Regions from separate parts of the Tardiphaga sp. OK246 genome, predicted to be linked through region 1. Evidence: riboswitches for the same ligand, from Rfam matches in the RefSeq annotation. Region 1 holds a riboswitch; each other region holds the start of a gene.
The links. A riboswitch is a leader RNA that binds a small molecule or an ion and turns the genes downstream of it on or off. The one in region 1 is predicted to bind cobalamin.

Region 1 (4,211 bases):
CTTCAAGGCGGCGATCAAGCCCAACACCAGACTGGTCATCGGCGAAACCATCGGCAATCCCGGCCTCGAAGTGCTCGACATTCCCGCCGTTGCCGACATCGCCCATGCCGCAAAGATTCCGCTGCTGATCGACAATACTTTCGCGACGCCGTTCCTGTCGCGGCCAATCGAGCTCGGCGCCGACATCGTGATGAACTCCGCCACCAAATGGATCGGCGGCCACGGCATCGCCATCGGCGGCGTCATCGTCGACGGCGGCCGTTTCGACTGGCACGCCTCTGGCAAGTTCCCGCAACTGACCGAACCCTATGCCGGCTATCACGGCATCGTCTTCGACGAGCAGTTCGGCACTGCCGCCTTCATCATGCGCGCCCGCACCGAAGGCCTGCGCGATTTCGGCGCGTGTCTTTCGCCGACCAATGCATTCCAGCTGCTGCAGGGCGTCGAGACGCTGGGCATTCGCATGGAGCGCCATATGGCCAATACGCATGCGGTGCTGGCGGCGCTCACGGCCAACAAGGCGGTCGACTGGGTGCTGCATCCGTCGCTGGAGAACCATCCGGATTACGAACTCGCGAAACGCCTGCTGCCGCGCGGCGCCGGCTCCATCGTCTCCTTCGGCATCAAGGGCGGCCGCAATGCCGGTCGCAAATTCATCGAGGCACTGAAGCTGACCAGCCATCTTGCCAATGTCGGTGACGCCAAGACACTGGTCATTCATCCCGGAAGCACCACGCATCAGCAAATGGACGCCGAGCAGCTCAAGGCCGCCGGCATCGGCGAGGAGCTGATCCGGCTGTCGGTCGGCATCGAAGCCGCCGATGACATCATCGATGACCTCGCGCAGGCGCTGCGCATCTCGCAGAAGGGCTGAGCGATGCAACTCACCGTCAACGGTCACGAGACCTATATCGCGAATGGCGGCCGCACGTTCGATCCTTCCCTGCCGGTGGTCGTGATGATCCACGGCGCCGGCTTCGATCACTCGACATGGGCGCTGCATACGCGCTGGTTCGCGCATCATGGCTTCGCCGTGCTGGCGCCGGATCTGCCCGGCCATGGTCGCTCAAAGGGTGAAGCGCTCACGACCATCGCCGATCTCGCAGACTGGACAGCAGCATTGATCGAGGCTGCAGGCGCAAAGACTGCGCGACTGATCGGCCATTCCATGGGCTCGCTGATCGCGCTGGAGGCTGCAGCGCGGCATCCCGGTAAAGTCACGCGCCTCGATCTGATGGGCACGGCGGGGACGATGACCGTCGGCCCGGATCTGCTCAAGGACGCCGAAGCCAATCAGCATTCCGCCATCGACATGGTGTCGATCTGGGGGCTCGGCTTTCGCGCCGAACTCGGCGGCAGCCTCGCGCCGGGGTTGTGGATGCATAGCGGTGCGCAGCGCGTGCTCGAAGCCACAAAGCCGGGCGTGTTGTTCGCCGATCTCAACGCCTGCAATACATACCAGAATGCGCTGACTGCTGCAGGCCAGCTTGATATCCCGGTCACGCTCATCCTCGGCGAGCGGGACATGATGACTCCCGCCAAGGCCGGCAAGACCCTGGCCGCCGCATTGAAAAACGCCCGCACGGTGATTCTGCCCGGCACTGGCCACATGATGATGGTCGAGCGCCCCGACGACGTGCTCGCCGCGCTACAGCACGAGCAATAGAGTCCACAACGCGGTGATGGCTGTTGCACCGCGCGGCGCGCTGTGCTTCCTGTCTGGTGTTATCGGTGCCTCCGCGAGGAGGTGAAACGGGAATGCGGTGCGGGGAAATATCCCCTATGCCGCGGCTGCCCCCGCAACTGTAAGCGGCCATTCCGGGTCCACAAAGCCACTGAATTTGCATCGCAGATTCGGGAAGGCGGACCGGGAGACCACCGCGAGCCAGGAGACCGGCCGGTAACGAGTTTCACACTCGTTCGACGGTGGGTCGACGGAAGGGGTTAAATGACTATCCGGAATTTGGCCGCAGGCACTGCGGCCGTTGTTGTTCTGTCCTGCTCTCACAGTGCTGCCCATGCGCAGTCCAGTGCCGAGCAACTCTCCGAAATCGTGGTGACGGCGGACAGAGCACCCGAACAGCTCAATCGCACTGGCAGTTCGATCAGCGTCGTTTCGGGCGAAACCATTGCGACCAGCAATCCCGGCTCGCTGGTCGATGCGCTGCGCACCGTGCCCGGTCTCGACATCAGTGAAAACGGCGGTCCCGGCGGCACCGCGAATGTGCGCCTGCGCGGCGGCAACACCGGCCAGACGCTGGTGATGATCGACGGCATCCGCGTCAATGATCCCACGGCTGCATCAGGCGATTTCGAATTCGCCATGTTCACGCCCTCGGCCATCGAGCGCATCGAAGTCCTGAAGGGGCCGCAGAGCGCGCTTTATGGCTCCGACGCCATGAGCGGCGTGGTCAACATCATCACCAAAAAAGGCTCCGGCCCTGCGCAAGTCAATGTGCGCACCGAAGCCGGCAGCTATGGCACTGTCATGACGCAGGGATCGCTGACCGGCTCCAACGGTCCGTGGTCCTATGCCTTCACCGGCGGCGGCCAGCACAGCAACGGCTTCTCGCGTTACGGCTATCGCATCCCTGCCCTCGAAGCACGTTTTCCGAATCTCGAAAACGACAGCTTCGATCGCGTCGGCGGCTCTGCGCGCATCGGCTACGATGCCGGCGAAGGCATCCGGCTGGAGTCCGGCATCGTCCATTCGTTCACGCGCTCGGCCTATGACGCGGCAACCGGAACGCTCCCGGATACGCCATCGGCGGCGACGCGTCTGCTGCAGACCGTCTATGGCCGCGTCGGCATCGATTCCTTCGGCGGCATTTTGACCCATAATGTTACGGTATCGAATACGCATACCGAGCGCTCGTTCACCGACGTCAGCTACAAGACCAACATGCTGCCGGCGAATACGACAACAAAGATCTCGGACTATGTCGGCAACAGCCTTGGCGCCGAATATCAGGCAACCTTGAAGCTCGGCGCATTCGGCTCACTCGTCTATGGCGCCAAGACGCAGAGCGAGACCGCGCAGACCTACAGCACAAACATCTCGCCTATTGCGGGTCCTCAGACACCTTTGCTGTCAAAACAGCAGGACACCAACTCGATCTTCGCTTTGTGGTCTGTGCCGATCGGTGAACGGCTCAACGTCACGCTCGGCGGCCGGGTCGATGACGTCGTCGACGTTGCCCGTTTCGAGACATGGCGCGCTACGGCTGCCTACAACATTACAGAAACCGGCACCAAGTTCCGTGCCAGCGCAGGCACCGGCGCAAAAGCGCCGACGCTGTTTCAGCTTTACGACACGACCTACGGCAGCAGAAACCTCACGCCGGAAACCAATTTCGGCTATGACGCCGGTATCGACCAGAGCCTCTTCAACGGCCGCGTCGTGCTGTCGGTCACAGGCTTTTCCACCGATTACAGCAATCTGATCAACTTTGTCTCCGATGCGTCCCGTCCACTCGGCTATTACGTCAACGTCGCGCGCGCCGAAACCAGTGGTCTCGAAGTCGGCGGCAATGTCGATGTGATTCCGGGCTGGGTGAAATTCAACGTGGCCTACACCTACCTGCACGCGCAGGATCTCGGCACCGACACCGTGCTGGCACGTCGTCCCAAGAACTTCGCCCGCTTCGCACTCACGATCACCCCGACCGACAAGTGGATGATCGAGCCGCGTGTCACCACGGTGTCGAAGCGCTTCAGCAGTGCCAATCAGGTCGGTCAGGTGGATGCCTATACCCGCGTCGACCTCTATACCGAGTACAAGATCGATGCGAACTGGAAGATCTTCGCCCGCGGCGAGAACATCCTGAATGAGCATTATCAGGAAGTGCTGAACTTCGGCACCACGGGGCCTGCGGCTTACGCAGGCTTCAACGCCACATGGTAACCGCAGCGCCAGCAGCACAACGCCGAACGATCGCGACAATCGCGCTCGTCGGCCTTGTGACGCTGCTGGCGCTGGGCTCGCTCGGCACGGGACCTGTCAAACTCTCGCCGCTGACGGTGCTCGATGCACTGTTCGGCGGCGGCAGCGACGTGCATCAGATCATCGTGCGTGAAATCCGCCTGCCCCGCGCGATCCTTGCGCTGGCCATCGGCGCGATCCTCGGTCTGTCCGGCGCCGCGCTGCAGGGCCTGCTGCGCAATCCCCTTGCCTCGCCATCACTGTTCGGCGCACCGCAATCGGCGGCCTT
Region 2 (4,211 bases), on a different contig from region 1:
TGGTCCGGATCCGCAAAACCGGGGATGGATTGGAGCGAAAGGAGCTCGTGGATGTACGTTTCGTGCCTGCACTTCCGGGCATCGCGCGCGAACTCTGAAAAAAGTTCGTGAACGGCTGTCACGTGTTGGTCGCAAGGTTAAAGGCTTGGTAACGGAGACGGTGTTTACTCAATTCAGTTGTTTGTTGCGTATGAGTGAGTAACCAATGTCCAGCGTTGTCGAGTTGCTTTACTCGCGCCGCGCTCCGCAGGTCGCGGTGCTGGCGCTGATGTCTATCGGTTTTGCCGGCTGCAGCGCCGACATGCAGACACGGCTATCTCAGAATCCAAATTTTGACTCAGGTCAGTCCCGTGGCTTTGGCTGGCAAGGCGAAACCACCGGCTCGGTACCGCAGCGCGCACCGCGCGCGCCGGTCGAGCGCCAGGAACTGCCACAATATCAGCGCCCGGCCTATAATCCGCAGCCGCAGTATCAATCCCAGGCTTTGCCGCCGCCGATCTCGGCGCCGCAGTCCTATCCGACAGCTCGTCCGGTTGCGTCGGCTGCTCCCGTCAGCGGGGGCGGCAACGGTATGTATACGCCGCCGCCCGCACGCGCGCCGATCGAAACCACCGGCTCCACGGCGCCGCGCTCGGTTGCAGCGACCAACGGCCTTGCCCGTGATGGCGGCACCTCGATCATCGTCGGCACCAGCGATACGCTCGATGGTCTGGCGAAGCGCTACAACGTCTCGTCGGCTGCGATCCTGCAGGCCAATGGCTACAAGGGGCCGCGCGCGCTGTCGCCCGGCCAGTCGCTGATCATTCCGCGCCAGGGCGCCGCGGCAACTCCGGCCGTTGCCGCTGCTCCGAGCAAACCTGCCGTCGGCGCGTCGACCACGCATTTCGTCAATCGCGGCGATACACTGATGAGCATCTCGCGCCGGAACAACGTGCCGGTGGCCGAACTCGCGCGCGCCAATGGTCTGGCGCCGACTGCCCAGTTGAAGCTCGGCTCCAAGATCACGGTACCCGGCGCGCGTACGGCCAATGCAGCTCCTGCAGCCGCGCCGCTCGCTGCGCCCGTCGCAGCCGTGACGGCTGCTCCGGCTGGCGCGGTCACGTCCGCTGCCGTGGCCCGTGTTGCTTCTGCCGAACCCGCACAGAAGGCCCGTCTGGCAAGTGCCACGACGACGCCTGAGGAAATCGCGCCGGAATCGCCGACTAAAGCCGCTGACGCAACCGGCGCTTTGCCGACGTTCCGTTGGCCGGTGCGCGGCCGCGTGGTCACAGGCTACGGCGCCAAGACCAATGGCAAGTCCAACGACGGCATCAACGTCGCCGTGCCGGAAGGCACGCCGATCAAGGCTGCCGAAGATGGCGTCGTTGCCTATTCTGGCAACGAGCTGAAGGGCTACGGCAATCTGGTCCTCGTTCGTCACTCCAACGGCTACGTCACCGCATATGCCCATGCGAGTGAGCTGATGGTGAAGCGTGGCGAGACCATCAAGCGCGGTCAGGTGATCGGCAAGTCCGGCCAGTCCGGTGAGGTTACTTCGCCGCAGCTTCACTTCGAAATCCGCAAGGGCTCGTCGCCGGTCGATCCGCTGCAGTTCCTCAACGGGGCGTAAGCGCAATCCACGAAGTGTAGTTCGCATTTAAGCAAGCCCGGCCTCGTGCCGGGCTTGCTGCGTTTGATCTCGGGGCTGCGGCCCACTCCAGCTCCGAAATCTTCAACGCGCTGCTGCGAGTGGGCAGCTTGCGCACGCAAGCTCGGTTGACTGCCGCGCGATGTTGCCCATATGTGAACATGTCGTGGTTCTTCGGGAAGGTTTGCCCGAAGCTAAGAGGGAAGCCGGTGAGGCGTTAAGCCAAGGCCGGAGCTGCCCCCGCAACTGTAAGCGGTGAGCCGCTGTCCATTAAAGTCACTGAGACCTGCAAAGGTTTTGGGAAGGCCGGACAGCAGCATTGACCCGCGAGCCAGGAGACCTGCCTCGACAACATAAACGTCCTCGGGCGGGGTGTCCCGGTGGTGCGGTTGCGATTCCGCGACTGCCGTCGTGGAATCCAGACGTGTCACTTTGGCCTTTTGCCCCCAATCATTGGGGTTAAGCCATGTCTACTGTGTCAAAGTCTACTTCTTCAAAATCAGCTACTTCACTTCCTGTTGCTGCATTGGGCACGCCACGGATCGGTCCGCGGCGTGAGCTCAAGATGGCGCTGGAAAGCTATTGGTCCGGTGCAATCGACGAGAATGCGCTGATCGATGTCGGCGTCGGGCTGCGTGCCGCAAATTGGGCGCGTCAGAAGTCGCTCGGGATCACGGTCATGCCGTCGAACGACTTCTCATTCTACGATCAGGTACTCGATACCAGCGTCATGGTAGGCGCCATTCCCAAAGTCTATGGCTGGAAGGGAGGAGACGTTTCCTTCGCGACCTATTTTGCCATGGCACGTGGATCACAAGGCGCCGCGCATGACGAGGCCTGTACACACGGCTCTCATGCGCGTGACACGTCGCAAGGCGCACCAGCACAGGAGATGACCAAGTGGTTTGATACCAACTACCACTTCATGGTGCCTGAACTGGCGCAGGATCAGACCTTCAGTCTCGCATCGCGCAAGCCGATCAAGGAGTACGAGGAGGCGAGATCGCTGGGTTATCAGACACGACCCGTGCTAGTCGGGCCTGTGACCTATCTGAAACTGGCCAAGAGCGCGGATGCGTCATTCGATCCGGTGACACTGCTCGACAGATTGCTGCCTGTTTACGTCGAGGTGCTCGGGGAACTAGCCGATAGCGGCGCCGAGTGGGTGCAACTGGATGAGCCATGTCTGGTGCTCGATCTCGACGCGCCGGCCCGGCAGGCGCTGCAAAAGACATATGCGGCTTTTGCCGAAGCGGTTCCGCAACTCAGGATCATGCTGAACACGTATTTTGGTGAGCTGGGCGACAACCTCGATTTGGCCCTGTCGCTTCCCGTCGCCGGGCTTCATCTCGATCTGGTCCGCGCGCAGGACCAGTTCGATGAAGTCGCTGCGAAGGCGCGGAAGGACATGATCCTCTCGCTGGGCGTGATCGATGGCCGCAATATCTGGCGATCCGATCTGTCCAGTCTGCTCGATAGTCTGGAACCCATGGTCGATCTCTTGGGGAGGGATCGCGTTGAGCTCGCGCCGTCGTGTTCGCTGCTACATGTGCCGATCGATCTCAGCCTTGAGACTGATCTCGATCCGGACGTCAAAAGCTGGCTGGCTTTTTCGATCCAGAAGATGGAAGAGCTGGCCGCACTTGGAGCAGCGCTGGCTGGCAGCCGCGCTGATGTCGCTGCAACGCTTGCCGCGTCGGATGCCGCGGCGGCTGCGCGACTGGCGTCGTCGAAGATCCACGATCTTGCGGTCGCCAAACGCGTCGCCTCTGTTGACGCGACCATGCGTCGTCGGGGCAGTGACTTTGCCACGCGCGCTGCCGAACAGCACCGACGCTTCAAACTGCCGGCATTTCCGACAACGACCATCGGCTCGTTTCCGCAGACCGCGGAAGTGAGAAACGCTCGCGGGGCCCATGTCAGGGGCACGCTCAGCGATGCTGCCTACAAGACGTTCCTGCAGAACCAGACGGCGAGGGCGGTGCGCTGGCAGGAGAATATCGGCCTCGACGTGCTGGTGCATGGCGAGTTCGAGCGCAACGACATGGTGCAGTATTTTGGTGAGCAACTTTCCGGCTTCGCCTTCACCAAGCATGGCTGGGTGCAATCCTATGGCTCCCGCTGCGTGCGGCCACCTGTGCTGTTCGGCGACGTGTCCCGGCCGCATCCGATGACCGTCGAATGGTGGCAGTACTCACAGTCGCTCACCGAACGTCCGATGAAGGCCATGCTGACAGGGCCTGTCACGATCCTGAACTGGTCGTTCGTGCGTGACGACATTCCCCGCGAAGTCGCGTGTCGCCAGATCGCGCTCGCGATACGCGATGAGGTGGCCGATCTGGAAAAGGCTGGCGCCGGTATGATCCAGATCGACGAAGCGGCACTCCGCGAAGGGCTTCCGCTGCGCAAATCGGAATGGAAGTCCTATCTCGATTGGGCCGTGGAGAGCTTCCGCATCTGTTCGTCAGGCGTGCGGGATGACACGCAGATCCATACGCATATGTGCTACTCGGAGTTCAACGACATCATCGATGCGATCGGTGCCATGGATGCCGATGTGATCTCCATCGAAACGTCACGTTCG
Region 3 (4,211 bases), on a different contig from region 1:
CCGAAACGAACTCCCAGAACGGCTCGAAATCCTGAAACTGCGCCTTTTCCGGATTGTAGTAATGCGCCGCCGTGTAATGCACGTCGGCGGTCAGCCAGACCGTGTTGCGGATACCGGCCGATTTGATGAAGCGCAGGATATCGGCGATTTCCAGCTCGCGGCCCCGCACTGGTCCGTCGCCCTGTGCGATGGCCTCAGACCCGGTTTTGTCGGCGGCGTTGTCATAGACGACGAGGCCGATCGGCATATCCGAGGCGATGACCTTCCAGGTCGCCTTCGAGGCCATCAATGCGCGCTTCAGCCAGGCCATCTGCTCCGGACCGATGAAATACGCATGGGGACCATAGGTGTCCTGCAGGTTCGGGCCGTTGGGCCCGCGATAGCTGCGCTCGTCCAGCATGAAGACGTCGAGATGCGGGCCGTAATTGAGCGTGCGATAGACGCGGCCCGGTTCGGCCGGATTGACCGAGATCGGATACATCTCGTGATAGGCACGGGCGCCGCGCGCAGCCAGCAGCGTGATGTCGCGCTCCTTGTAGGATGCCGGTAACTGTTTCGAGAGCGACCAGTTGTTGGTGACCTCGTGATCGTCCCACTGGCCGAAGATCGGCACCTGCGCATTGAATGCGCGGACATTGTCGTCGAGTAGATTGTATTTGTGCGCGGCGCGGAATTCATCGAGCGTCTCGGCGACCTTCGCCTTTTCCGGCACCGTGATGGTGTTTTTCCAGATCGTGCCGTCCGGCAGTTTCGTTTCAGGCAGGATCGGGCCGTCGGCGTAGATGGTATCGCCGGAATGGATCAGGAAATCCGGATTGTGCTTGCGCATGGTGGCGAAGGTGACCATTCCGCCGTCATCGGCGTTGATGCCCCAGCCCTGCCCTGCGACATCGCCGCCCCAGACAAAGGACACATCGCGGCGATCCGCTGGCGCGGTGCGGAAGCGGCCGATCACCGGCTCGCCGACGATTGCGGTATGCGACAAATCACGGAATTTGACGCGGTAGAAGATGTCCTGCCCGGCTGGCAGATTATCGAGCAGCAACTTCGCCGTGAAATCGCTCTCGGGCAGCGCCGTGATAACCGGCAACATGCGCGCATTGCTGAAGGATTCGGTAGTGGCGACCTCCACCATCATCTGCGCCGGCCGATCCGCGCGCGACCAGATCATGCCGCTGCTCGTCCCGACATCGCCGGACTGCACGCCATGCGACACGAGCGGACGATCCGCCGCACGGCTGAGGTAAGGCATCGCCAGGAAGCTTGCGCCTGCTGCGGCTGAGTGCGCGAGGAAGCGACGACGGGAAATATGTAGCGCCATGGCGAACTCCTGATCCTGGCTCTGGCACCAGTGGCTCTAGGCAGATCGCTTGACGCTGCGATGACAGGTGATGCGCAATATCAACACCTGTCAGCGCACGTTGCGAGTGACTAGCAACTTGATTGACACATTTGGAAATTTCACCTTAACGTGAACGTGACGGTTCCCTTCGGGGATCAAAAGGGAATGCGGTGAGGGGGATCCCCCGATTCCGCGGCTGCCCCCGCAACTGTAAGCGGCGAGCCTGCGCCAAGAGCCACTGGGTGTTCACCTGGGAAGGCGGCGACAGGCAGTGACCCGCGAGCCAGGAGACCTGCCGCCAGTCGTGGTCACACGCGAGCACATTGGGCGGGGTGTCCTGGTGGAAGTCACACTGCCTCTTTGAAAAGCGGCGGCGAGACTTGGTTTGCGGTGACGTGCCACGTAACCGCGAGTCCTGTAGATGACCTCCGTTTCTCCCGTCGCATTGAAGCAATGCAAAGCTCTTCTTTCCTCTGTCGCACTGTCCTGCTTCCTTGTGCCCGCCGAGGGCTCGCTGCGACCTGCGCAATCGCACCACGTACTCGACCCCGTGGTGGTGCAGCCGACGGTGACGCCAACGCGCGCGCGCCGCGCCACATCAGGCAAGGCCACGCGCGCCGCGCGCTTGCGGCAGCAGCGCAATGTCGCCGCCAATACCGGCGCGCCGGTTGCCACGCCGACAGGCCCCGTCTTCGCAGCGCCGACGCTCAACCTCACCGGCACAACGTCGACCGGCAGCCGCCTCGGCCTGACGCGCCTGCAGACGCCGGCCAGCGTCGAGGTGATCTCGGCGGAAACCATGGCCGAGCGCGGCCAGCAGAACGTGGTCGATGCCGTCACGCAGAATGCCACCGGCTTTACGGCCATCGGTGAACCCGGCAATGGCGGCATCGCTTTCAGCACCCGCGGCTTCGCCGGCAGCGGCTCTGTCACGTCGCTCTATGACGGCACACGCCTCTATGTCGGCTCCGGCACGGTGAACTTCCCCTTCGACACCTGGACCGCCGAGAAGATCGAAGTGCTGCGCGGCCCCGCCTCCGTCATGTATGGCGAAGGCGCCATCGGCGGCGCTATCAACGTGATTTCGAAACTGCCGCTCTGGGTGCCACGCAACCAGGCCGAAATCTCTCTGGACAGCAACATGACGCGCCGCATCGCTCTCGATAGCGGCGGCCCGGTCAGCAAGGACGTCGCCTATCGTATCGCCGTCACCGGCAACGCGTCCGATGGTTGGGTCGATCGCGACAACACCTCGAACATCGCGCTGCACGCCGCCGTGCAGATCAAGCAGACCGAGGACATCACCTGGACGCTCTCCACCGACTATGGCGACCGCCATCCATCAAAATATTTCGGCACGCCGCTGATTAACGGCCAGCTCAATGAGGCGATCCGCTTCAAGAACTACAATGTCAGCGACAGCAACATCCGCTATCAGGACAGTTGGAGCCAGGTGAAGACCGAGTGGCAGGTGGCCGACGGCATCACCCTGCGCAACACGCTCTATTACATGTATGCGAAGCGCCACTGGAAGGAGGTCGAGATCTACGGCTTCAATTCCGGCACCGGCCTGATCGATCGCGGCGATTATCTCGAGATCTTCCACCAGCAGCAGCAGATCGGCGACCGCATGGACGCCACCTTCGAGGGCCATCTGTTCGGCATGGTCAACACCTTCGTGGCGGGCTTCGACGTTAACCGCATCGACTTCAAGCATACCAACAATTCGCCGTTTAGCGGGTCCTCATCGGTCAATCCGTATAATTTCGATCCCGGCCTGTTCAGCAGCCCGGACCCGACGATTCCCGGCTTCAAGAGCGTCGCCAATCAGTACGCATTCTTCGCCGAGAACCGACTGGCCGTCACCGAACAATTGTCGCTGATCGCCGGCGTCCGCCAGGACCAACCGACCGTCGAACGAACCGACTATCGCACCCCCGCCAACAGCTACACCCGGGACTATTCGGCGACCTCGTGGCGCGCCGGCGTCGTCTATACGCCGATTCAGAACCTTGCTTTCTATGGCCAGTATTCGACGGCGGTCGATACCATCGGCGGCTTGATCTCGGCGAGTAACGCCAATGCGAAGTTTGACCTCGCGACCGGCAAACAGGCCGAGATCGGCGTCAAGCAGTCGTTCTGGGGCGGCCGCGGCGAGTGGACGCTCGCTGCCTATGAGATCGTGAAGAACAATCTGCTGGCCGTCGTTCCCGGTAGCGGCGGAGCGGTTCAGCAGGTCGGCCAGCAGTCGTCGCGCGGTGTCGAGGCCTCGATCGGTCTCGTGCTCGAATACGGCTGGCGCATCGATGCCAACACCGCGCTCCTGCGCGCAAAGTATGACGACTTCCTGCAGGCCAGCGGCGTGAATTTTGCCGGCAACGTCCCGATCAATGTCCCGCAGAACGTCTCCAATATCTGGGCAACATGGGGCTTTGCGCCAAACTGGTCGGCCAATGCCGGCGTGCAGATTGTCGGCAAGACCTATGCAGACAACGCGAATACGCTGGAAATGCCGAGCTACACAGTTGTGAATGCCGGCCTGCAATGGAAGCCGGACGTCAACACCACGGTGTCGCTGCGCGTTTACAACCTGTTCGACAAGATCTACGCGACGTCGAGCTACAGCGACAATCAGTGGATGCTCGGCATGCCACGCACCGCTCAACTCGCCGTCAACGTGAAGTTCTGAGCTTGTCACGCAAGCTGACACGCACTCTCCGGCGGTGGCTGTATATCGGCCACCGCTGGGTCGGCATCGTCACATGTCTCTTCTTCGCGATGTGGTTCATCTCCGGCGTGGTGATGATGTATGTCGCGTTTCCCGGCCTCTCCGACAAGGAGCGGCTGGCAGCATTGCCCGACATCGTCT
Region 4 (4,211 bases), on a different contig from region 1:
ACGCCGCAGATATTGGAGATCGTCGCTGTCGGCGCGATCGCCATCACGTTGGAATTGCGCATGCCGGTGGACTTCACGCGGTCACGCAGGCCGTTCCAGTCGAGCGTGGTCGAGCGATCCATCTGCACACCACCGCGGGCCTCCGCAAGTATCTCGATGGAGTCGATCGGCAGGATGCCGCGGCTCCACAGCGATCCGTCGAAGGACGGATAGCGGCCGCGCTCGGCGGCAAGATCCACCGATGCCGAGATCGAATGGAAGGCAATCGCTTCCATGCTGGTGTCGGCAAACGCCACGGCCGCATCCGACGCCATCGCGATACCCTGCGCCTGCAGTGCATCCTGGAAGCCCATCAGACCCAGACCCACCGGACGATGCTTGAGGTTCGAGCGGCGCGCTTCCGGGATGGTGTAGAAATTGATGTCGATGACATTGTCGAGCATCCGCATCGCCGTGGTCACGGTACGCTTGAGCTGCGCGTGGTCGAGACCATCCTTGCCGATATGATTGAGCAGGTTGACCGAGCCGAGATTGCAGACCGCGACCTCATCATCGGACGTATTCAGCGTGATCTCCGTGCAGAGATTCGATGAATGGATCACGCCAGCATGCTGCTGCGGCGAGCGCAGATTGCAGGGATCCTTGAAGGTGATCCAGGGATGGCCGGTCTCGAACACCATGGTCAGCATGCGGCGCCACAAGTCAGTTGCGCGCACCTTCTTGAACACGCGGATCTCGCCGCGCGCAGCCTTCTCCTCATAGGCCGCATAGCGCTCGGCAAAGGGCTTGCCATAGAGGTCGTGCAGCTCCGGCGTTTCGTCGGGCGAGAACAGCGTCCATTCGCCATCGGCCTCGACGCGCTGCATGAACAGGTCTGGCACCCAGTTGGCGGTGTTCATATCGTGCGTGCGGCGGCGGTCGTCGCCGGTGTTCTTGCGGAGATCGAGGAATTCTTCGATGTCGATGTGCCAGGTCTCGAGATAGGCGCAGACCGCGCCCTTGCGCTTGCCGCCCTGATTGACGGCGATGGCCGTATCGTTGGCGACCTTCAGGAATGGCACCACGCCCTGGCTCTCGCCATTGGTACCCTTGATATGCGCGCCGAGACCGCGCACGCGCGTCCAGTCATTGCCGAGACCGCCGGAATATTTCGCCAGCAGTGCGTTGTCCTTCACCGACTTAAAGATGCCGTCGAGATCGTCGGCCACCGTCGTGAGGAAGCAGGACGACAGCTGCGGCCGCAGCGTGCCGGAATTGAACAGTGTCGGCGTCGAGGCCATGAAGTCGAACGACGACAGCAGGTTGTAGAATTCGATCGCGCGGGCTTCGCGGTCGATCTCGCGCAGCGCGAGGCCCATGGCAACGCGCATGAAGAAGGCCTGCGGCAGTTCGATGCGATTGCCCTGCACATGCAGGAAGTAGCGGTCATAGAGCGTTTGCAGGCCCAGGAACTGGAACTGGAGATCGCCTTCCGGCCTCAGCGCGGCAGCGATTCGCTTGAGATCGAAGCGCGCGAGTTCGGGATCGAGCAGCTCGGCCGCAATGCCGGTCTTGATATAGGCGCCGAAATATTCGGCGTAGCGCGTGGTCATGTCAGCCTGCGACGCGTGGGTCGGGCTGCCATGAACGAAGGACAGGACTTCCGTGCGCAGTTTATCGAGCAGCAGGCGGGCGCTGACAAAGGTGTAGTTCGGCTCCTGCTCCACCAGCGTGCGCGCGGCCATGATGCCAGCCAGTGCCAGTTCATCCAGCGTGATGCCGTCATAGAGATTGCGGCGGGTTTCCTCGAGCACCGGGGCGGCATCGACGCCATCAAGGCCGGCGCAGGCCTCGTTGACGATCAGCGCGAGACGCGCCGAATCGAGCGGGGCGCGCGTGCCGTTGGCGAGCGTGACGTGCAGCACCGGTGCGGTGGAAACCAGCGCGGGCTTGGCGGCCAGTTCCTCGGCGCGGGTGCGAGCGCGCTCCTCGCGGTACAGCACATAGGCGCGGGCCACCTTGTGGTGCTCGCTGCGCATCAGCGCCAGTTCGACCTGATCCTGGACGTCCTCGATATGGAAGGTCCGGCCTTCACCGACGCGGCGCGTCAATGCAGCCACGACTTCGCCGGTCAGTTGTTCCACCGCCTCATGGACGCGGCGCGACGCCGCTGCCGTGTGGCCCTCGACGGCCAGAAAGGCTTTGGTCATCGCGACGGAAATCTTGCTGCCGTCGAAGGACGACACCGTGCCGTTGCGCCGGATGATCTGCATCGAGGGTTCGCGCGCAGGCGCAGCGAGCGTTTCCGGCGACAGTTGAATCAGCGGCGCATGAGCCGCATCGCGTCCGTTGGACAAAACAGAAGATGAAGTAGGCATCGGCAAGACCCCGTGTGATGCATCAAGCAATGGGGGCTGGGGCCGAAAGGACGCTGCAAAATACACGGCGGAGATCCGCCGGCATTGCCTGCAAGCGACCGCTGGGACACCCCGCCCATGGACGTTCTGGTGTCGCGGCAGGTCTCCTGGCTCGCAGGTCAATGTCTGTTTCAGCCTTCCCGATGCTTGCGCATCAGTGACTTCAATCGAAACAGACTCACTGCTTACAGTTGCGGGGGCAGCGCCGGAATATGACGCAAAACAGCGTCTTTACCGGCTTCCCTCTTAGCCACCAAGTCTTGCGACAGGGCGGACCGTGACGTCTACATTTGGTGTGACCCGCGGCGAAGTGTCAAGCGGGCATTGAGCCGAACGCAACAAATTCGGTAGGGCTGTTGGTTCAGTGGACAACCGCTTGCGTGGCGGAAACCGCGGGATCGTTGGCGGTTTCTGCACGATGCGATTCGTTGTCCGAAAGGACCGTGAGGCGCAGAAGAGCCACATCAATCGATGGAGGATGCCATGCGGAACCTGGCAACGAGCACTGAGAGAACCGAGTTCAACGCTTTCGTGGAGCACGCAGGCGCGCTCACGGCGTTCGAGACGACGGAGCAGATCGCCCGGCGCCGACTCGACGAGATGCTGAACGAAGCGCTGATGGACAGCTTTCCTGCGAGCGATCCGGTTTCTTCACTGCAACTCGCCTGAGCAGAATCAGACCGCGCGAAAGCTGGCCCGATACTGGCTGGGCGTCAGACCCAGCCGTCGCACGAAGACCTGACGCATATGTTCGGCGGTGGTGAAACCGGATTCATAAGCCACCACCTTGAGCGGCAGATCGCTGCCTTCGAGACGGTTACGCGCCGTGTCGATCCGGGCGCCCTCGACAAAATCTGCCGGCGTCATCTTTGTTTCCTGCTTGAATGTCCGCGCAAAGGTGCGGGCGCTCATGCCCGCCACATCGGCCAGTTCATCCACGCTGTGCGCGTCACGCAGATGGGCCATCACATGAGCATGGACTCGCGCAATCGGTGAATCCGGCTCGGCCGGCGGTACCAGATAGGGACTGAATTGCGACTGGCCACCCTGGCGCTGCGCCACCACAACCAGACGCTTGGCTACGGCCAGCGCAACATCCGCGCCATGATCTTCCTGGACCAGTGCGAGACCGAGATCGATCCCTGCGGTGACGCCGGCCGACGTCACCAGCGCGCCATCGCGGCTATAGATGCGATCGAACTCCACATGCGCTTTGGGGAAACGCAACGCCAATAGCGGCGCATTCTGCCAGTGCGTCGTCACCGTCTTGTCGTCGAGCAAGCCTGCATGGCCGAGCGCGAATGCCCCGGTGCACACCGAACCATAACGCCCCGCCTGGAGCGCCGCATTGGCAAGCCACTCTGTGAGCTGCGGATCCGCCTCCGCCGTCGGCAGCCCTGGCCCGCCGGCCACCAGCACCAGATCCCAGGGCTTGTTCGCATCACTGAACGCCAGATCGGCGGATATCCGCAAACCGTTCGATGCACGCAGCGGCGCGCAGTCTGCAGCGACAAGTGTAATGTCGTAGCCGTCGCCCGGTGCAACGAAGCCATTGGCCTCCATGAACACATCAAGCGGACCGGCTACGTCCAGCGACTGGACGCCCGGAAAGATCGCAAGAGCAACGGTCTTCATGGTGATGCTTCATTCCGACGGCGAGGACAGGCCCAAGTCATTCTGAATAGATAGTCGTCTTGCGGCGGGAAATCACGGGCGAATGGCAGCTTTGCAGGGCGCGGCGCGATTGCGAGGACACCGCCCGCCGGCGACAACGGATGCATCACAACACCCCCGCAAGGAGCATCTCATGAGCAA

Region 2: linked by a shared signal. The riboswitch ahead of metE (5-methyltetrahydropteroyltriglutamate--homocysteine S-methyltransferase) and the one ahead of CHC01_RS16270 (TonB-dependent receptor plug domain-containing protein) in region 1 are both predicted to bind cobalamin.
Region 3: linked by a shared signal. The riboswitch ahead of CHC01_RS22495 (TonB-dependent receptor) and the one ahead of CHC01_RS16270 (TonB-dependent receptor plug domain-containing protein) in region 1 are both predicted to bind cobalamin.
Region 4: linked by a shared signal. The riboswitch ahead of CHC01_RS01880 (ribonucleoside-diphosphate reductase subunit alpha) and the one ahead of CHC01_RS16270 (TonB-dependent receptor plug domain-containing protein) in region 1 are both predicted to bind cobalamin.

Annotation. Positions count from the first base shown of each region.
Region 1 is NZ_FZOX01000003.1:695,422-699,632, forward strand. It holds gene CHC01_RS16260 (O-acetylhomoserine aminocarboxypropyltransferase) at 1-874, shown strand, start outside; gene CHC01_RS16265 (alpha/beta fold hydrolase) at 878-1,666, shown strand; cobalamin riboswitch at 1,713-1,916, shown strand; gene CHC01_RS16270 (TonB-dependent receptor plug domain-containing protein) at 1,949-3,904, shown strand; gene CHC01_RS16275 (FecCD family ABC transporter permease) at 3,898-4,211, shown strand, end outside.
Region 2 is NZ_FZOX01000002.1:975,509-979,719, reverse strand. It holds gene CHC01_RS12020 (protein-L-isoaspartate(D-aspartate) O-methyltransferase) at 1-98, shown strand, start outside; gene CHC01_RS12015 (M23 family metallopeptidase) at 206-1,609, shown strand; cobalamin riboswitch at 1,778-1,989, shown strand; gene metE (5-methyltetrahydropteroyltriglutamate--homocysteine S-methyltransferase) at 2,094-4,211, shown strand, end outside.
Region 3 is NZ_FZOX01000005.1:217,173-221,383, reverse strand. It holds gene CHC01_RS22500 (alkaline phosphatase D family protein) at 1-1,321, opposite strand, end outside; cobalamin riboswitch at 1,465-1,656, shown strand; gene CHC01_RS22495 (TonB-dependent receptor) at 1,764-4,031, shown strand; gene CHC01_RS22490 (PepSY-associated transmembrane domain-containing protein) at 4,034-4,211, shown strand, end outside.
Region 4 is NZ_FZOX01000001.1:386,545-390,755, forward strand. It holds gene CHC01_RS01880 (ribonucleoside-diphosphate reductase subunit alpha) at 1-2,357, opposite strand, end outside; cobalamin riboswitch at 2,477-2,691, opposite strand; gene CHC01_RS01885 (hypothetical protein) at 2,880-3,065, shown strand; gene CHC01_RS01890 (GlxA family transcriptional regulator) at 3,072-4,031, opposite strand; gene CHC01_RS01895 (HD domain-containing protein) at 4,204-4,211, shown strand, end outside.